Regions from separate parts of the Ruminococcus sp. RTP21358st1_G6_RTP21358_211008 genome, predicted to be linked through region 1. Evidence: riboswitches for the same ligand, from Rfam matches in the RefSeq annotation. Region 1 holds a riboswitch; each other region holds the start of a gene.
What was found. Region 1 has a riboswitch for cobalamin ahead of AB5Z12_RS04130 (ABC transporter substrate-binding protein). Riboswitches for the same ligand answer to the same signal wherever they lie in the genome.
Positions count from the first base shown of each region.

Region 2: another riboswitch for cobalamin. It lies ahead of AB5Z12_RS07755 (cysteine-rich small domain-containing protein); the one in region 1 lies ahead of AB5Z12_RS04130 (ABC transporter substrate-binding protein).
Region 3: another riboswitch for cobalamin. It lies ahead of AB5Z12_RS12555 (sirohydrochlorin cobaltochelatase); the one in region 1 lies ahead of AB5Z12_RS04130 (ABC transporter substrate-binding protein).
Region 4: another riboswitch for cobalamin. It lies ahead of AB5Z12_RS01635 (hypothetical protein); the one in region 1 lies ahead of AB5Z12_RS04130 (ABC transporter substrate-binding protein).

Region 1 covers NZ_JBDGDM010000007.1:24,625-29,840, forward strand. Annotated here, with positions in the region: gene AB5Z12_RS04125 (type I restriction endonuclease subunit R) at 1-2,749, shown strand, start outside; cobalamin riboswitch at 2,855-3,052, shown strand; gene AB5Z12_RS04130 (ABC transporter substrate-binding protein) at 3,170-4,162, shown strand; gene AB5Z12_RS04135 (iron ABC transporter permease) at 4,164-5,216, shown strand, end outside.
Region 2 covers NZ_JBDGDM010000014.1:53,238-58,453, reverse strand. Annotated here, with positions in the region: gene AB5Z12_RS07770 (N-acetylmuramoyl-L-alanine amidase family protein) at 1-137, shown strand, start outside; gene AB5Z12_RS07765 (C40 family peptidase) at 421-1,776, shown strand; gene AB5Z12_RS07760 (GDSL-type esterase/lipase family protein) at 1,946-2,992, shown strand; cobalamin riboswitch at 3,084-3,272, shown strand; gene AB5Z12_RS07755 (cysteine-rich small domain-containing protein) at 3,732-4,040, shown strand; gene AB5Z12_RS07750 (phosphatase) at 4,164-4,877, opposite strand; gene AB5Z12_RS07745 (BMC domain-containing protein) at 5,156-5,216, shown strand, end outside.
Region 3 covers NZ_JBDGDM010000029.1:48,153-53,368, forward strand. Annotated here, with positions in the region: gene AB5Z12_RS12550 (hypothetical protein) at 1-129, opposite strand, end outside; gene AB5Z12_RS12555 (sirohydrochlorin cobaltochelatase) at 265-1,569, opposite strand; cobalamin riboswitch at 1,773-1,949, opposite strand; partial or broken gene AB5Z12_RS12560 (DUF6783 domain-containing protein) at 2,021-2,122, opposite strand; partial or broken gene AB5Z12_RS12565 (DUF6783 domain-containing protein) at 2,099-2,209, shown strand; gene AB5Z12_RS12570 (metal-sensing transcriptional repressor) at 2,371-2,754, shown strand; gene AB5Z12_RS12575 (heavy metal translocating P-type ATPase) at 2,854-5,216, shown strand, end outside.
Region 4 covers NZ_JBDGDM010000003.1:23,157-28,372, forward strand. Annotated here, with positions in the region: gene AB5Z12_RS01635 (hypothetical protein) at 1-2,363, opposite strand, end outside; cobalamin riboswitch at 2,561-2,760, opposite strand; gene AB5Z12_RS01640 (VanW family protein) at 2,837-4,267, opposite strand; gene AB5Z12_RS01645 (hypothetical protein) at 4,347-4,397, shown strand; gene hisI (phosphoribosyl-AMP cyclohydrolase) at 4,381-4,725, opposite strand; gene hisB (imidazoleglycerol-phosphate dehydratase HisB) at 4,854-5,216, opposite strand, start outside.

The DNA.
Region 1 (5,216 bases):
TGAGAACAGCACCAAACGCCCTGACGTACTGCTATTTTTGAATGGTATGCCGGTAGTCCTGGTGGAACTGAAATCTCCCTCTCGTGAGGAAACGGATGCATCCGAAGCATACACACAGATTCGCAACTATATGCATGAGATTCCTTCCATGTTTATTTATAACTGTATCTGTGTTATGAGTGACCTTATGACATCGAAAGCTGGTACAATCACTTCTGGCGAAGATCGCTTCATGGAATGGAAAACGAAGGACGGCGGCTATGAAAATACACAGTATGCTCAGTTCGATACATTTTTTGAGGGTATTTTTGAAAAAGAACGTTTACTGGATATTATCAAGAACTTTATCTGTTTCTCCAATGAAGGAACCAAACAGTTCAAGATATTAGCAGGTTATCACCAGTATTTTGCTGTCAATAAGGCAGTACTTTCCACGAAACACGCAACGGAGACAGACGGCAAGGGTGGTGTATTCTGGCATACACAAGGCAGCGGCAAATCGCTGTCGATGGTGTTTTATGCCCATTGTCTGCAAGATGCTTTGGATAGCCCGACCATCGTAGTTATCACAGATCGCAACGACCTGGATGACCAGCTTTACAGGCAATTTGCCAAGTGCAAGGATTTTCTGCGTCAAGACCCAGTTCATGCCGAAAGCCGGGTGCATTTGAAAGAATTACTGGACGGTAGAAAAGCAAACGGCATTATTTTTACCACGATGCAGAAATTTGAGGAATCCTTTGATTGCCTTTCTGAGCGCAGAAATATTGTGGTTATGGCGGATGAAGCTCATCGTGGGCAGTACGGTTTGAAAGAAAAGGTCGATGTCAAGACAGGTGAAATCAAAATCGGTTCTGCTCGTATTATCCGCAATGCTCTGCCGAATGCAACTTTTATCGGATTTACCGGAACACCGATTTCTATGAAAGACCGCAATACTCGTGAAGTGTTTGGTGACTACATAGATATTTACGACATGACACAGGCAGTTGAAGATGGTGCTACTCGTCCAGTATATTACGAAAGCCGTGTTATCAAGCTGAAACTGGATGAGCAGACTTTGAAGCTCATTGACCAAGAATATGACATTATGGCAAAAAATGCTGATCCAGAGGTTATCGAAAGGAGCAAAAAAGAACTGGGGAAGATGGAAGCCATTCTTGGCAATGAGAAAACTATCAACTCCCTTGTGGACGATATTTTGAATCATTATGAAAATTATCGTGCGAATCTGCTCACAGGTAAGGCAATGATCGTAGCATACTCACGCCCTATTGCCATGAAGATATATGAGCGAATCTTGCAACTTCGTCCCGGATGGACGGATAAGGTTGCTGTTGTTATGACAGGTAGTAACAAAGATCCAGAAGAATGGAATAAAATCATTGGCAATAAACACCATAAGGATGAGCTGGCAAAGGAGTTTAAGGATAATGATAGTCCGCTGAAGATTGCCATTGTCGTGGATATGTGGCTTACAGGATTTGATGTGCCATCTCTTGCAACCATGTATGTGTACAAGCCGATGCAGGGGTATAATCTGATGCAAGCTATTGCCAGAGTAAACCGTGTATTTGGAGATAAGGAAGGCGGTCTGATTGTCGATTATGTTGGCATTGCTTCTGCATTGAAGCAGGCAATGAATGACTACACTACTCGCGATAGGAAGAATTACGGTGATACAGATGTTGCCAAGGTTGCCTATCCGAAGTTCCTTGAGAAACTGTCTATCTGTCGGGATTTGTTCCACGGTTATGATTATTCCAAGTTTATGACAGGTACGGATTTGGAGCGTTCCAAGGCAATCAGCGGTGCGGTCAACTTTATTGTCGCTGTGAATAAAGAACAGGAACGAGAGGATTTCCAGAAAGAGGCATTGCTGCTAAGGCAAGCATTGTCGCTGTGTTCTTCTCTGGCAGAAAAAGAGCTGCGTGTAGAAGCGGCATTCTTTGAATCCGTTCGTGTGCTTGTTACAAGATTGATGAATCAGGGAGAGGGGAAGAAAATTTCTCTGCCAGAAATGAATGCTCGCATTAACGAGCTTCTGAAAGCCAGTGTTCAGAGCGAAGGCGTCATTAACCTTTTCTCAGATATAAATCAGGAATTTTCGCTCTTTGATCCAAAGTTCCTTGAGGAAATCTCTAAAATGAAGGAAAAAAACCTTGCTGTAGAGCTGTTAAAAAGGCTGATTGCGGAACAGGTGCAGATTTACCGTCATACAAATGTGGTAAAATCGCAGAAATTCAGTGAAATTATACAGCGTGCTATGAATGCGTATCTGAATGGAATGTTGACCAATGAACAGGTTATTGAAGAATTGCTGAATCTGGCAAAACAGATTGCGACAGCTCATAAAGAGGGAGATCAGCTTGGGCTGACTGCTGATGAACTGGCATTTTATGATGCGCTGACGAAGCCGCAGGCAATTAAGGACTTCTATGAGAATGAAGAATTGATTGCTATTACAAAGGAACTGGCGGATACACTGCGTAAGAACAGGACAATAGATTGGCAGAAACGGGATTCTGCCAGAGCGAAAATGCGTATGATGATTAAGCGGTTGCTCAAAAAGCATCGCTATCCGCCGGAAGGAATGGATGATGCAGTGCAGACCGTGATGACACAGTGTGAGCTATGGACAGATAATAATGATATGGAGAATTACGCTGAGAATAGCAAGGTGTATACCTATTCTCTGAAACCAGAATTGAGTATGGTTGCTGAAGACACGGTACCGTATGGGAAATAGATGTATAAGTAAGGAAGGGAATGCTTAGATTACATTCAAAATCAAAAACATTGTTAAAGAAATATCTTTACTTTATTTAAGGGGTAAGTTATAATAATTCTGCTTAAAAGAATAAATGTGCCAAGTGCTGAAAAATATATAAAATTTACACTATTTTCAGAAGAGGGAATCAGGTGAGAATCCTGAACGATCCGGTCACTGTATTCAGTTATGCCACATTCATATCCATTGCATTTTTATGTGAGAAGGGAATGGGGATTTAAGCTGTAAGCCAGGAAACCTGCTTGGTTCATAGAAAGAAACTTCCGTGTAAAGTGCTGTCTTTCGTATCATGTTTTTTTGTGATGCCCGCTTTTTCATGGAAGCGGACTTTTTTCTTTTAAAAACAAAAAAACAAAAGAAAAAATAAGGAGAAAAAGCATGAAAAACATGAAAACAGTAGCAGGAATGTTATGTCTGGCAGGAATTCTCAGCCTGGGAATGGGAACAACTGTATTTGCGGAGGATGGAGACAGCCATTATCCCGTAACAATCACAACCTACAATTATGAGAACGAACCGGTTGAAATGACTTTTGAGAAAGCTCCGGAGAAAGTATTTGCATATGCAAACTCCAATATCGAAGAGCTTCTGGCACTTGGTCTCGGTGATAAGATCGTAGCTGCTTGCGGTCTGGACGGTGATGTGCGTGAGGATTTAAAAGATGAATTTGACAAGATTCAGTATATGGATACCAAGCCATCCAAAGAGGAAGTTGTTGCAATGGAGCCTGATTTTATTGCGGCATGGTATTCTTCTTTCAGTGATGACTGGCTTTCTGATGTAAGCTTCTGGCAGGAGAGAGATGTAAATACATACATGTCCCTGAACAGTTCTGCAAAGGGACCGGCTTCTGAGTTCCCACGTACAATTGAAGACGAATATGAGGATATCCTGAACCTTGGCAAGATCTTTGATTGCGAAGACAAGGCAGAGGAAATCGTTGATCAGATGAAGGGTGAGATTGATAAAGTAAAAGAGCATGTGGAAGGAACAGACCCGTTATCCGTAGCCGTTCTTGAGGATGAGGGAGATTCCTTCCGTGTATATGGAACAGAGACACTTGGCGGAAATATTCCGGAGACACTTGGTGCAGAGCTGAAGCTTGGTGCAGAGAACTCTGAAAACGTTGGTGCAGAGGATCTGATTGCAGCTGATCCGGATGTATTATTCATGATCAACTATGATGGATTTATGACAGCTGATGAGGCAATCGCTGATATTACAGATAACCCTGCATATGCGAGCCTTTCTGCAGTTAAGAACAACAAAGTATTCTCTGTAAACCTGAACGAGGTATACTGCAGCGGTGTCAGAACCTATGATGGAATTATGACATTTGCAAAAGCATTATATCCGGATCTGTACGAATAAAATGAAAAGAAAACCGGATTTTAAAAATGGAATTTTTCATGGAAAGCCGATCTATGTGCTGGCGGTGATATTACTGACTGTGCTTCTGGTGATATCCATTCTGACTGCAGTTACCATTGGTTCTGTAGATCTTTCTGTGAAAGATGTGTATAGTGTAATTTTGTATAAAGTGTTTGGAATCGGGGATCCGGAGGTTTATGGTGTAGGAGCCATGTCTGATATTGTGTGGTTTATCCGCCTTCCCCGTATTCTTCTTGCAACAGCCGTTGGCATGGGTCTGGCAGTTGCAGGTGTGGTAATGCAGGCCATTGTGAAAAATCCGATTGCAGATCCGTATATTCTTGGTATTTCCTCTGGTGCATCTCTTGGTGCAACAGTGGCAATCTTTCTTGGAGTTGGAGCCGTATTTGGCTCCAACTCTATTGGAATCTGCGCATTTATCGGAGCCTTCCTTATTTCTGTACTGGTACAGATCACTGCAAATATAGGAGGCCGGGCAAATTCAGTCCGACTTCTGCTTGCAGGTACAGCACTTGGAAGTGTGTGCAGTGCATTTTCAAACTTTGTTGTCTATATTGCGGGCGACAGAGATGGAATCCAGACAGTTACTTTCTGGCTGATGGGAAGTCTGGCAGGCGCGAAATGGGAAAATCTGGCTGTGATTATTCCCTGCGTTTTTATAGCAACCCTGTTTTTCTGCACCCAGAGCCGTATTCTCAATATGATGCTGCTTGGAGATGAGGTATCCATCACATTAGGAACTGACCTGCACAGATATCGTCAGGTGTATCTTGTAGTGACAGCACTGTTGATCGGTTTTGTGGTATATTCCGCAGGTATCATTGGATTTGTAGGACTCATTATTCCTCATGTGGTACGAATGTTCTTTGGAACCGATCATAAGAAAATGCTTCCACTGTCAGCACTTAGCGGTTCCATTTTCCTGATCTGGGCAGATGTTGCTTCCAGGATCATTATTCCCAAGAGTGAAGTCCCAATCGGAATCCTGGTATCCATGATCGGAGCACCTTGCTTTATTTATCTGCTGGTACGC
Region 2 (5,216 bases), on a different contig from region 1:
TCAACTATCATCCATCCGTTGGAAACTATATCCGAAATGGAAACTATCTGAGATGGAATGGAGATACACTTTCCGATCCGGATGGTTATTATAATATGACAGCAGACCAGATTTTGTACGATCTGTTTGGAAAATAATGGTTAAGTAATATACAAGAGAGAATCAGTGAAAATACTGGTTCTCTTTTTATGTAACAGCGGAAATCTTTGAATTCCCCCTCTGTTGCACAAACACGCTCTGTGTTCTCTTATTTAGACAAATGTATTACGAAATGTTACAAAGTTTTAAAATTTATTGCGATTTAGGGTTGAAATCTTTGCGAGAGTGTGCTAATATGTAGCAAGATTGAATGAAATGTTGCAAACATATTACAAATTGAGCTTTTTAGATTATCAAAAAGATTAACGAGGGTGATGAAACATGAAGAAAAGAATTGTATGTCTGACACTGGCAATTTTAATGTGCGGCTCACAGGTTGTAAGCGTAATGGCTGACCGTGAGAGCGATTTAAGAGAAGAGCAGGCCTGGACAAGCCAGCAGCTGGATGCTACATACGCACGCATGAGTGCCCTGTGGGATCAGAAGCAGCAGCTTGAGAGCCAGATCGAATCTTTGAATTCTGATCTTGTAAATGTAATGGTTTCCATTCAGACTCTTGAGAGTGATATCGCTTCCAAGGAAGCAGAAATTGAGAAAACACAGGGTGACCTGACCAAGGCTCAGAATGCCAAGGATAAACAGTACGGCGCCATGAAGAAACGTATTCAGTATCTTTATGAAAAAGGTGGAAACAATGCATGGTTCCAGATGATGTTAAATGCAGATAACCTTGCAGACCTTCTTACCAGAGCTGAGTATACACAGCAGATGTATGAGCAGGACAGAGAGAGCCTTCAGAAATATGCTAGAACGATTGAGGAGGTTCAGAAGTTAGAAGATCAGTATGAGCAGGAGAAAGCTGATTTTGAGACCATGAAGGAAGAATATGAGGCTCAGCAGTCTAACCTTCAGTATCAGTTGGATGTAACCCGTGCGAACAGTGCTGATTGCGAGAATGAGATCGCATACGCACAGCAGCAGGCTACTGAGTATGCGAACCTTCTGGAACAGCAGCAGGCAGAAATTGAGCAGCTTGAGGCAGAACGTATTGCAGCAGAAGAAGAGGCAAGACGTCAGGCAGAGGCAGAGGCCGCAGCGGCTGCAGCAGCACAGGAAGCAGCTCAGAACGGAGATAATTCCTCAGAAGAGGTTCAGTATGATGAAGATGGAAATGTTGTAAGTGGTTCTTCTGATGGATCTTCTGATTATGAATATGATGAGTATGGTAATGTAATTGATACTGACAATACAGTTGATTACAATTCCGATGCAAACAGCTCCGACAGTTCCTCAGATAGTTCTTCTGACAGTTCATCAGCCAGCAGTTCTTCAGGTTCCGGCTCTTCTGTTGTATCCTATGCAACACAGTTTGTTGGAAACCCATATGTATGGGGAGGAACAAGCCTTACCAGTGGTGCTGACTGCTCTGGCTTTGTGCAGAGTGTATATGCAAACTTTGGCGTAAGTCTTCCAAGAACATCTTATGAGCAGCAGAATGCCGGATATGAAGTATCCTATGCGGATGCTCAGCCAGGCGACCTGATCTGCTATGGCGGACATGTTGCAATCTATATGGGAAATGGACAGATTGTCCATGCATCCAATGCCAGAGATGGCATCAAGGTCAGCGATAATGCTGCATACAGAACGATTACTTCTGTAAGACGTCTTGTGTAATCTGAATAAATGAATTTGTGAGCCCTTTCCGGAGATGAAAATCCGGAAGGGGCTTTTTACTGAAAATAATGTGGAAAAGCAAAGAAAAAAGAAGTATAGTAAGAATAAAAGTATTGTCTGAAAATCGTAACATAAATATTTCGTATAGCCAGATGAGAGGTGGAGAAAAATGCTTAGCCATTATCAGATGAAGGAAATTCCATATTTAAGAATATTAGGAAGAACGAATGGCAGTCTGGAACCGGTAACACTATTTTGGACCGCTTCCGGAATTGAACTGAATGTAAAAGCAACAGAAATATGGGTGAAAATCCGCTCCGATTATGATGTTTTTGAGCCATGGGTGGATGTGATCGTAGACGGCGTATTGTCCCAACGGCTTATGGTAAATAAGGGAGAACAGGAAATCTGTCTTTTCCGTAATATGGAAAGGGATAAGGTAAGAAATGTAAAGCTTCTTCGTGATACTCCTGCGTTTCCCACAGATGAAAAAACATTGCTTCAGCTTCTGGAGGTTGAAACTGACGGTGAGTTTTTACCTCTTGAAACACCAAAGCTCAGATTGGAGGTAATAGGGGACAGCATTACCTCTGGTGAGGGCGGCAGCGGTGCAGGAGAAGAAATGACATGGAATTCCTTTTGCTTCAATGCCGTGGATAATTATGCATATATGGCAGCAAAAGAACTGGGCGCGGTGTACAATTGCATCAGTCAGAGCGGCTGGGGCGTTTTCTGTTCCTGGGAAGGCAATGAGCAGCAGGCAATCCCGCTATATTATGAGCAGGTGTGCGGTCTTTTAAATGGAGAAAGAAACAAACAACTGGGTGCTATGGAAAAATGGGATTTCCAGAAGTTTCAGCCTGATGTGATCGTAGTGAATCTGGGGACAAACGACAGCAGCGGCACGAAGAATATGGACAGAGTTGGAAAGGCTGTGGAAGACTTTTTGAGAAAACTGCGCGTATGTAATCCAGAAAGCTATATTCTGTGGTGTTATGGAATGCTTGGAGATGAGATTTTGCCTACGCTTGAGAAAGCGGTGGGGAATTATAAAAGAAAAACAGGGGATGAGCGCGTGGAATTTGTGAAGCTTCCGGATACACAGGAAGGAGAATTTGGATCAAGGCAGCACCCAGGGCACAGATCTCATGAAAGAACAGCGAAAATCCTGGTGGAGAAGATTCAGGAAAAAATGACGCTGCTGGTCACGCCGTGACTAGCAACACCAGGTTGATAAAAAAATAACAAAAATCCTTCCAAAGGGTTGACAAAGACAGTGACCGGTGGTACTATGATGTTAGTATAATTCCATAGTGAACATATTAAGTGCTGACAGCTATAAGCTGGCAGAAAGAGGGAATCAGGTGAGAAACCTGAGCGATCCGGTCACTGTAACAGAGGAGCGAATCTCATAGTCCATTGTGCTTACGCATGAGAAGGAGAGAGGAAGTGATGATTCTGGAGCCAGGAAACCTGCTTGGTATGGCGAGGTTAAACTTCCGATGAAAGTGTAACAACCAGTTTTGGGGAATCCGCAGCCCTGAGATGTTGTCCGCTTTTGTGAGTGGACATTTTTTATGGAATGATCGCCTGTTCAGAAGAATTATACAGATTAAATGGCAGGCGATACTACTTCGGATGAAACCGTTCCCTCCGCGTATATATGAACGGATCATATTCTACCCCGGAGTAGCATCGCTCCCTCTTAAATCACGATGATTCAGAAGCCGCATATGCGGTATTTTTTTTACACTTTTCCTGAGCCTGTTTGTAGAATTATTCCGTAATCTCCTGCAGAGTGTGACGCACATCTTGCAGAAAGCCTTTTTTAAACACGCTCTGGCAATATTCTATTCCTGTAAGCGGGAGTCATTTTTATCATTTGATTTTTGTGCATTACGAAATAGAATATAAAGAATATTTTGTTTTGAGTTGTATGAGATAAGGAGAGAAATATGGAGAAAAAATATTGGGAAGACAAAGAATACGCTTATTTCAGCCATAAGAAATGTGAGTATTTTCCATGCCATAAAGGAGCTGATCCAGAGGACTTTAACTGTCTGTTCTGCTATTGCCCGCTTTATGCCCTTGGAGAAAAATGCGGCGGAAATTTCAAATATAATGAGAAGGGATTTAAAGATTGCACGAATTGTCAGCTCCCTCATAAGAAGAAAAATTACGGTTATGTGACAGGAAAATATCAGGAACTTGCAGCGATGATGCAGAAAGTAAGAGAAGCAGATCATAAAAATGAAAATGAGTAATCAAAGAAATAAGTATAAAAAACTCTCCGGAATATATACGAAGTTAAGCTTACGCATTTATATTTCTCGGAGAGTTTTTGCGTAATGCAAAATTCCATTGGAATTCTGCAAGCTGGATCCTTTTTATCGTATGCTTAACAGCATCTTTAATTTCGGAATCTGGTTGTTAAGAATCAGACCCTCTGGAAACATAGCATTATGAACGAAATCAGCGGCATAAGTGAAGTCTCCAATATGCTCTGTTCCATGACTGTCACTGGAAAGCACGATTGGAACCAGATACTTCCGGCAACAGGACAGAATCTGCGCGCAGTTGGCATGTGTATCGCCCCGATATCCGTAAGGCGCCAGGGAAGCTTCGTTGATCTCAAGGAGAACACCGTTTTCACCGGCAGCCTTTACAACTGCATCGTAATCTATGTCATACTGGAGATTATCAATGTGTCCCAGGATTTTTACAACCGGATTTTTCATTACGTTCAGAAAAGCAGCAGTATTTTCTTCCCTGGTCTTAGGACGGAAATTCTGATAATGCATGCTGGCGATTGCGTAGTCCAGCTTATCAAGAAGCTCCTGTGGCAGATCTGTTTTTCCATCGGTATCCAGAATATTCAGTTCAATTCCATATAATAATTCCACATCGAAACGCTTCCTGGGCGAATAGATCAGGCTTCGGAAATAAGAAGAAGTTCCTGCAGCCAGAGTGGCTGGTCCGTGGTCTGTGATTCCAAGAAGCTTCAGCCCTTTTTGAGAAGCAGCCTTTGCCATGTCGCTGATGGTGCAGGTTGTGCCGTGTCCGCTGGCAATAGAATGTGTGTGTATATCAGAAAGATACATAAAATCATCTCCTAGTCAAGATTACGTGAATATATGCAGCTGGTAATTTCACTATAAAAGTGTTTTGAAAAGCCATTTACAGTTAACTTTAGTATGCCAGAGGGCAAAAAACATGTCAATCATAAATAAGAAAAAACAGAGAAAACAAATAAAAACAACATTACAGTACAAGAAAAACCACACATCGCATGCAGAGAAGTGTTGCTTTTTGTTGACACTTGGAAAGCAGAAAGGTATAATCAAATCAGAAAATAAAACTCTTTATTCAGGAGGAGAAAATGGGATACACAGATAATATGTCTCCGGAAATGAAACAGAGAATTGTACAGGAGCTTGTGC
Region 3 (5,216 bases), on a different contig from region 1:
ATTCTCTGCACCATCTGTGGTTTCCTCTGCCTCAGCCTCTGTGGCTTCTGCAAATGCCGGGAATGCAGTTCCTGCTGTCATAGCGGAAATACTTACAGCTGTTAATAAAATGACTAATGAACGTTTCATAATAACTCTCCTTGCTTTTTCTTTATTTACGGTGCACTTGTGTGTACCGTATTTGTTTTATTACTCAAACAGCTGCCCCACAGTGTAGGAGCAGCTGCTTTTGTTCTGTTGCAATAACAATTTATACCAAAATAATTATTTCGCGATGGAATCAATAGCTGCCTGAGTATGAGCTACATAAAGCTGCTCAACAGCGTCAATTCTTCCAAGACCTTCGATCTGGCAATCAATCTCATCGAAATTTCCAGAAGCCTCGAACATGCTCTTCCAGGAATCGTCATCATCACCAGCCATATCATTGTTTGCATGGTCACCAGCAACAACCATAAGCGGACGAAGGATTACTTTCTTGAATCCGGCATCTTTTACTTTATTGATAACTTCATCACAAGCTGTATCCTCTGGCTCACCTTCTACAGTACCGATGAATGCGTTTGTGAATCCAAGTTTCTCCATCTGGGTCTGCATCTGGTCATATGTAACGTTTGCTGTATGGGAAGTACCATGTCCCATGAATACAAATGCGGTTCCATCTTCTGCAGCTGCTTCCATGCTGTCATATCCAGCTTCTTTTACAGCTTCATCTGTGATTGCCTGAGCAACAGCAGCTTTGTCATCGTTGATAACGGTAGCGTCATCGCCAACCTCACCAAGCATTGGCTCAGCGATTGCTACAGATTCAAATTTATCTTTGTAAGCATCAATAGCTTCTACCATCTCATCGTACTCAGCACCATGCATAAGATGTGTAGGCTGAACTACAAGATTCTTAACACCGTTTGCTACTGCACGGTCAAGTGCCTGCTGCATGTTATCAATCTTCTCATCATCTCTTGCCTGTACATGGTTGATAATGATCTGAGCGGTAAATGCTCTTCTTACAGACCAATCCGGGAATGCTTCTGCAAGAGCATCCTCGATTCCCTTAATATCCTCTGCACGGCTGTCGTTAAAGGATGTACCAAAGCTTACTACAAGAAGCTCATTCTCACCGATCTCGTCCTGATTACGCGGATCATCCTTGGAAGCATCACCTGTGTCACGTCCGAAATACTCTGGACTTGCCTCTTCTCCCTCTACAAGCTCTTTCTGAGCATCTGTAAGGGCATCCCATGCTTCTTTAGCTTCCTTGCACTGCTCATCTGTATCATCTGTTCTCTCCTGAACATAAATAGCATCGATAAGTGCTGCTACTTTATCAGCCGCTTCCTTATCTGCATCTGCAGTGTCATCAGCTGCTTCTGCATCGTCTGTTGTCTCAGCATCATCAGCTGCTTCAGCATCGTCAGCTGCCTCAGCATCATCAGCTGTCTCAGCATCGTCTGTTGTCTCCTCTGCTGCTTCCTCTGTCTCTGCAAATGCAACAGTTGCTGTTGCTGCTGTCATGCTTGCTGCCATAGAAGCTGCAAGAAGGATTGCTAATAAAGATTTTCTTTTCATTTCTTTTTCCTCTTTTTTTTGTATTTCCGGATAGAATCACGTATAAAGAATCCCATGGGAAATCTATCACCAATCTCCCATTGCATAAAAACAGCCGCATTTTCTGCGACTGCACACATTCTCATATACACACTTTTCTTCCAAAAAACATTCAGGAAATATTCATGTATCGTTATGAGAATACAGGTTCTGTGTACCGCAGACCTAAGATTCCACGCCAAGGCAGTTCTCCTGACTTCGGTCAACACTGCTCCCCCTTCCCGGTTTCCCAGTGGGCTCTGAAGCAGTTCCCTTACACAGTGACGGCATCGTTCCGGACTCTCACCGGATTCTCTTTTGCGCATCATGTTCATGATGCAACCTTCGCGCTATAACCATTATACATATTCGACTCGGATATTTAATATGTACCATATTATTATATATTTTTTATGAACTTTTTATGTATTTTTTATGAACTAGAGTATGTTTGAAAAAGGCTTTCTGCAAGATGTGCGTCACAATTTGTGGGAGATTTTGTCCTGATGAGGGCGCCGTAGTGGGCTACGGCAACTGAATTCGGGCAAAATATACCGCAAAGTGGGGCGTGCAGATTGCGGGAATAATTTTTCAAACAGATTACTATTCACTCCGTTCATAGCAACACGCTTCGCGATACACAGGAATCATGCTTTCGCATGGTTTCGCGCCGCAATTCTCAGGTTTTCTGTGAATTACTTATTGACAAATACCCCGCCAGGGTATATATTGGTTTCATCAAATACATACCCCTAAGGGGTATATAAGGAAAGGAGTCCGCCTATGACAGCTGATTATAAATCCGAATCCTGCTGCAGCCACACCGCAGCCGATCCTGCAACTCTTTCCAGCCAGGAACCTACCAAGAAGGTCTGTTCCTGCTGTTGTACCAAGCACACCGACCGTTCCGAAGCAGAACGCAGGAAGCTGGTAAACCGTCTGAAACGTATTGAAGGCCAGATAAGGGGTATTATAGGAATGCTGGAGAATGACGCTTACTGCAACGATATTCTTATTCAGTCAGCAGCTGTAAATGCCGCTGTGAATGCATTTAATAAGGAACTTCTCGCCAATCATATCCGAACCTGTGTGGCAAGAGATATCCGTGATGGTAAAGACGAAACCATTGATGAGCTGGTTGCAACTTTGCAGAAGCTAATGAAGTGAGATACCAGCGTATTCCGAATGTGTACCTGCCTGCGGAAGTACGAATGCGCAGAGCAGTCCGTTGGTATCGAAACACTGTATTCGAAGGAGGAATTTATTATGGAACAATACAACGTCACCGGCATGAGCTGTGCAGCCTGCAGCGCCCGTGTGGAAAAAGCGGTAAACAAGGTTCCGGGAGTTACTTCCTGCTCCGTAAGCCTGCTTACCAATTCCATGGGAGTGGAAGGAACTGCCTCAGCCTCTGCCATTGTCTCAGCTGTAGAAGAAGCCGGATACGGCTGCAGCCTGAAGGGTGCTTCCGGTCAGACGGAATCCGTTTCCGATGCTGAGAAAGCCTTGGAAGATCACGAAACGCCACTCCTCAGGAAACGGCTTATTGCCTCAGTAGGTTTTCTTCTGGTGCTGATGTACTTTTCCATGGGACACATGATGTGGGGATGGCCGCTGCCAGCCTGGTTTGATGGCAACCATATCGCCATGGGACTTGTACAGCTGCTTCTTGCAGGAATCGTCATGGTCATCAATCAGAAATTTTTCATCAGTGGCTTCAGGAGTCTGTGGCACCGCTCTCCGAACATGGATACCCTGGTAGCTCTCGGCTCCATGGCCTCCTTTGTATGGAGTGTCTACGCCCTGTTCGCCATGACCAGAGCCCAGGTTGACGGCAATTCCGAACTTGTCATGCACTACATGATGGAATTCTATTTCGAATCTGCCGCTATGATCCTGACCCTGATCACCGTTGGAAAAATGCTGGAAGCCCGTTCCAAGGGCAAGACCACGGATGCCTTAAAAGGTCTTATGAAGCTTGCTCCCAAGACTGCCGTTGTCATCCGAAACGGCCAGGAAGCCACCGTTCCCATTGACCAGGTTGTAAAAGGTGACACCTTTGTTGTCCGTCCTGGTGAGAACATCCCGGTGGATGGTGTGATTATCGAAGGCTCCAGTGCAGTCAACGAATCTGCCCTTACAGGTGAGAGTATCCCTGTCGACAAAGCTGCCGGAGATCTTGTCTCCGCAGCCACAGTCAACCAGTCTGGCTTTATCAAATGTGAAGCTACCCGCGTTGGCGAAGACACCACACTCTCCCAGATCATCAAAATGGTCAGTGATGCTGCAGCCACCAAAGCTCCTATTGCCAAAATCGCAGACCGTGTTTCCGGTGTTTTCGTACCTGCTGTTATCACTATTGCAATTATAACTACTATTGTCTGGCTGCTTACCGGTCATGAGGCTGGCTACGCCCTGGCAAGAGGAATTTCCGTTCTGGTCATCAGCTGCCCATGCGCCCTTGGTCTTGCCACTCCGGTTGCCATTATGGTTGGAAACGGAATGGGTGCCAAAAACGGTATCCTTTTCAAAACAGCCGTCTCCCTTGAGGAAGCCGGAAAGGTTCAGATCGTAGCCCTTGACAAAACCGGAACCATCACAAACGGTCAGCCGGAGGTTACTGACATTCTCCCTGCAGACGGCGTGTCTGAGAACGATCTTCTCACCATTGCCTACGCCCTTGAAAAAAAGAGCGAGCACCCTCTTGCGAAAGCCATTCTGGAAAAATCTGCAAGCCTTGGTCTTACAGCCCAGGAAGTCACAGAATTCCAGGCTCTTCCCGGCAATGGACTCTCTGCGAAGCTTGGCGCTTCCACGCTTATCGGCGGAAGCATGAAATACATCAACACTCTGGCAGCTGTCTCTCCGTCTCTTATGAACCAGGCCGAGAAGCTTGCCGAAGCAGGAAAAACTCCTCTTCTTTTCGCAAAAGATGGAAAACTTCTTGGAATCATTGCAGTTGCTGATGTAATCAAACCGGACAGTGCACAGGCGGTCAAAGAGCTTCAGAATATGGGTATCCACGTAGTTATGCTTACCGGAGACAACAAGCGCACGGCCAGAGCCATCGGCGCACAGGCAGGTGTTGACCAGGTTATTGCAGGCGTCCTTCCAGATGGAAAAGAGAGCGTCATCCGCTCCCTGAAGGAAAAAGGCAAGGTTGCCATGGTTGGCGACGGAATCAACGACGCACCAGCCCTTACCAGAGCAGATATTGGTATTGCCATCGGTGCCGGAACGGATATAGCCATCGACGCAGCAGATATTGTCCTTATGAAAAGCCAGCTTTCCGACGTGCCAGCTGCTATCCGTATGAGCCGCGCTACTCTTCGCAACATCCACGAGAATCTCTTCTGGGCGTTCTTCTACAATGTAATTGGTATTCCGCTGGCTGCCGGCGTATGGATTCCAATTTTCGGATGGACCTTGAACCCGATGTTCGGCGCTGCTGCCATGAGCCTTTCCAGCTTCTGTGTAGTTACCAACGCGTTGAGGCTAAACCTGTTTAAAATTCATGACGCAGTTAAAGATAAAAAAGTCAAGAATCCGGTTTCCATAGAATCCAATTCTGGAAATATTGCTGATTTCTCTGAAGCATCATCTGCTGTTTTCTCAAAATCATTCAATGC
Region 4 (5,216 bases), on a different contig from region 1:
TTTGCATGCTCAAGAGTAGTTTCGTCTTTATACTCAAGACCTGTGATCTCTGGTGCAGAATCATCCAGCTTCTTGTTTCCTGTGGAAAGCATGCTGTTGTCCTCTGCCGGGTTATCCTTGTCTGTTTTCTTCGGATCGTTTGCACCCTTTAAAGCGATATAAATGGTGTAAGTGATTTCATGAGCCTGGGACATTCTGGTTGTCATACCAATGATCGTATTATTCTGGTTCAGTGCTACCGGAATTGTGAAAGTAGAAGTTCCGCCGCCGCATGCACCGTAATATTTATTTCCATTGGCTTTTACATAACCGTAATATTCACTGCTGAATACAATAGTCGCATATGCCTGACCATTTGTTACCGTAACTTTGTTACAGGAAATATTGACCTTTCCAGAGCCACCAGACCAGGAGAAGCTGTCAGGAGTATAGGTTCCATCTGCTAATGTAGTAGAACTGTTTACAGATGCTGTTCCGCCGCTTAAGTCAGATTCGTATTTGGATTCCTCTTCCGGTTTCTTGTCTGGCTTTGGAGTTGCTGTTGGTGTAGGGGTTGCTGTCGGTTTTTTATTTGGTTTTGCAGTGGGTGCAGGAGTTGCTGTGATTGTTGTGTCAGGAGCAGTGTCTGGCTGCGGATCATCCTGTACGTCACCTATCTTATTCAAAGTGCTGGACTGGAAAGTCAGGATTCTGTCATACCAGATCTGGTTTTTGTGGGAAAAAGCAGCAACTGCAATTCCATTGTCCAGGGCTTCAACAGGAATCTCATATGTATATTTGCCATTTGCGTCTGCCACATATGGAACCCAGGTGGAGGAATCTGCTGCGGCAGCTTCTTCTTTTGTTCCCAGACATAGATAGTCGTAACCAGTTCCGCTTAAAGTAAGAACAGCTGTCATTTTTCCGTTTTTGGAAGTGAGGACACAGTCAATTACACGGAACATAGATGAACTGGAGTTTACTGTAACATTATAAATTCCGCTTGCACAGCTGCCTGGAGCAGGAGTTGCTGTTGGCTCTGGGGTGTTGGCTGCTTCCGGAGTTGTGCTTGGCACTGGAGTTTCAGTTGGTGCAGGAGTCTCAACCGGTGCTTCGGTAGGCTCTGGGGAAACAGTTGGTTCCGGTGTTGGAGCAGCCTCTCCATATCCTGGAACCGCCGGTACGGTAATCGTCAATATACCCTTTGCGTACCAGTTCTGGCTCTTCTTGGAATGAGGAACGACTGCTATTGTCTGAGCTTCCTTGCTTGCAGTAACTTCAAAGGTGTAGGTATAGCCTCCTGCACTGTTCTCTACTCCTTTGATGGAATTTGCTTCTTTATCAGAGTCACTGGCACTGCCAAGATAGATCATGTCATAATTCTGTTTTGCGGTAGAAAGTGTGACAATATACTTATCCTCCGAAACCTTTACAGTGGAACCGGTGATTACGAACATTGCAAATTCATCACCGTTTTCTTTTACAAGCTTGATTCCGGCATCTGTAATCTCATTCTGGGCTGGTGCCTGGGTTGGAGCTGCAGTTGGCAGTGGAGTGGCAGTTGGCTCAGGGGCTGCAGTTGGCTCTGGAGTAGCTGTTGGTTCCGGGGCTTTCATTCCTGGAACGTTCAGTTTCAAAGCCATATTTGTGTACCATTTCTGATTTTTTACAGAAAATGGTACGATGCTGAAAGTCTGGACCTGTTCACTGGCAGGAACCTCAAAAATGAAAGTATAACCATCTTCATTTTCTGTACCAACGATTGCTGCTGCATTTTTTGCTTCGTCAGGATCTTCTTTAGAACCAAGATAAAGCTTCTCATAGTTCTTTCCGTCAGTATTGAGGGTTATCTTAATTTTATCACCATTTAATTCAGCAGAAGAGCTTTTGATTTTAAGCATTTTATATGCACTGTTATCTTCCTTGTCAATGGTCATGTTGGAACCATCTGGGTTCAGATCCTCTGGCTTTGTTTCTGGTTTATCTGTCTCTTCGGTTTTGCCCTCTTCTGTTGTTTCTGGTGCAGCTGTAGGCTGTGGAGCTTCTGCTTCCTCATTTTTGCTTTCTTCAGCAGGTGATGCAGTAACCTCAGGAGTGGTCTCAGAGGCAGGTGTTTCTGTAGCAGCAGGTGTCTCTTTCACAGCAGAGGCATCCACTGCTGCCGGAGTTACTGTAGTGTCAGTGTTTTCTTCCTCAGCTGTTGCGTTCTCCTGCACAGGGGTCTCAGCAGCAACAGCAGTCTTCTCCGCCTCTGTTTCTGGAGTTGGTGTAACAGAAACCTGTACGTTTGCATCCTCATTTTCTGCCTGTGTAAGTACAGCAGGAGTGACCGTCATCGCGACGGAAAGGAACAGTGCAAGAAAGCGTTTTGAATTTCTTTTCATTTCTTTTTCCTCGATTCTTCCTATTATTTTATAATTTGAATAAATCCCAATTGCTTCTGGAGCCTGTTTGTACAATGGGCAATCCTGACAGGATTATTTCAAAAAAATGCCTGCTTCCTCTGAGAAAACAGGCACTAAAAATTCAATATATTGTATTATCAAATATATTAATGAGAATGAAGTACTTTCTTCGGAAGCTTTCATTAAACGAATTCAGCAGGTTTCCTGACTTACAGATCAACACAGAATCCATCCTTCTCAGCAATATACCAATGGTTTCACTGGATTCTACTCCCTGGTTACAGTGACCGGATCGTTCAGGACTTTCACCTGATTCCCTCTTAGAGCGTGTTGAAAAATATTCCCACAATCTGCACGCTGTAGCAGACAGATATGTCTGGCACTGAAAACGGATTTATTCAATTCACCTCATTATAGCAGACCGTTATGTCGAAATCAATAGATTTATAGGGTTATTGCTTGTATTTACTGTACCCGACTTCATCTGTGCGGAGAAGTGTTCCATTCTCATCGTAGACACTGCGGTAGGTTTTACAGGTGTTTGGATCGGAATGCTCTGTAGTAATCTCTACCGTATTATTGTCAGTTTGGGTTCCGTAAATGGATACCGTTACGGCTTCCTCTTTTTCATCGTAAGAGGCTTCAATTTTAATTGGATAAGCAGTATTATTCTGAAAACGGAAATCCTGACCTCCCCACACCACTGCTGCGTCCAGACCATCCTCAACATAATCAATTCGGGCAGCGTGATTATGACGCTCAACAATGGTCAGATCAGACTGCAGGCATGCCATAAACAACGTAGTGGAAATCTGGCAGATTCCGCCTCCGATATCCTGGGCATGTTCGCCTCCTACAATTACAGTTGCTTCCCTGTACCCTCGTTCCTCAGTACGTGGACCTAAAGTATCGTTGTAGGAAAAAATCTGTCCTGGCTGAAGTTCCATTCCATCACAGGCTTCCACGGCAAGCTTCAAATTGGCAACACGGTTTTCGGTACCTCCGCCATATGTAGTATAAGTACCAAGAAGATTCAGATAAGGAAGGGCTTCTATCTCTTCTGTAGAAACTTCGGGTAGGGTTATTTCAAGGGGGATGGTAATCTTTGCCCCTTCTTTTGCTTTTTCCAGCTTCTTTGCAGCTGACTTCACATCAAATGAAATTCCGGTAACTGCCGGAATAATTTCATTATTTTCCCCCAGAGAAGCATCTGTGGCATCTGTATGTACTTTTTCATAATAGGCTTCCAGATCCAGTTCCTCTGGCGGTGTCTTCATAGTAGGACATTCGATAACAGCTTCATAATCTTCTATGGAAATTGCTTTTAGAATCGCTTCTTTCAATGCATCCATATCCGGACCGATTCCGGTTTTTCCCTTAGTGATAACCAGCTCTGTATCTGTAAGTTCACAGGAAGTCTGTATAGTGGTGGATCCCTTTGAAATTCCAGCATCCTCCAGAAGCTTGTCCAGTTCGTCTTTGTTTCGGGCTTCTGGCATAAGGGTGACTTCTTCCTTTGTCTTGCTGTTCATCAGTTCGATGCGGTCAGTTCCATGAGTAAACCAGGCACCATGTCCAAGAGCATAGGCACTTTCTACAATTGATTTTACATCAAGACCGAGAACAGGATAGATGGATACCTTAAAGTTCTTTCCATTCAGGGTAATGGTCATCTGTGTGTTCTCATATTTTTCCTGAAAATCTTTTGAAATTGCGTCAATGGCTTCCTCTTTGGTCATTCCCTGAATGGCTATGCCGTTTATTTTAAGCTTCTTCCAGATTACATTATCTGTAAGAAAATGACACCACAGCCCATACGCACCTGCCAGAATCAGAACCAGGATCAGAACTTTGATCACACCGTTTTTCACTTGTTTTTTCATGTAATAATTTTACCTTTTGCAGTCTTTTTTAGAGCGTGTTTGAAAAAGGCTTTCTGCAAAATATATCGCAAAGTGGGGCGTGCAGATTGCAGGAATGATTTTTCAAACAGGCTTTAGAGCAATGGGGTAAAAAAGCATGTCCGGTTTCCGGTATGGCATGCAGCCCCTACCTGCTCTACTTTTGCCAGAATTGTATCATTATCACAGTCAATAGTCAATGATTTCACATACTGAACATGACCGGAGGTTAGTCCTTTGGTCCAGAGCTCGTTGCGGCTGCGGCTCCAGTAAGTCATTTTTCCCAGCTTCAGAGTGGTAAGGTATGCTTTCTCGTTCATGTACGCAAGCATAAGAACTTCGTCTGTTTTGTAATCCTGCACAATAACCGGAACCATGCCGTCACTGTTTAATTTGAAATCTGACCAGGACATTTTGGACTTTAATTGGTTCTGTTCCATATTTTTAATACTCCTTTATGAAAAATTCTTCTGCAATTATGCCACCTGCTTTCATGCTCAATTCGAAAAAAATGAAAACAAGTGGCATATATCATATCGTCTTAATTGTAATTCTGTTTGTTCTGCCCTTAGAGACTTCCCTTCGTAGAAAGCACATCTGTAATACGAGGATCATAAGCTACCGCCATATCCAGCGCCTTTGCAAAGCTTTTGAACATGGCTTCTGCCATATGGTGATTATTTCCCGGTGTTAGAACCTTAATGTGAAGATTCATGGCTGCCGTATAAGAAATGGCGTAAAAGAATTCCTTCACCATTTCTGTGGACATATCTCCAATTTTTTCACTGGTAAACGTACCTTCGAAGGAAAGATACGGGCGTCCCCCGAGATCAATGGCGCAAAGCACAAGACACTCATCCATTGGAAGGATGCAGCTTCCGTAACGCCTGATTCCTTTCTTGTCTCCAACCGCTTCTTTAATAGCTGTGCC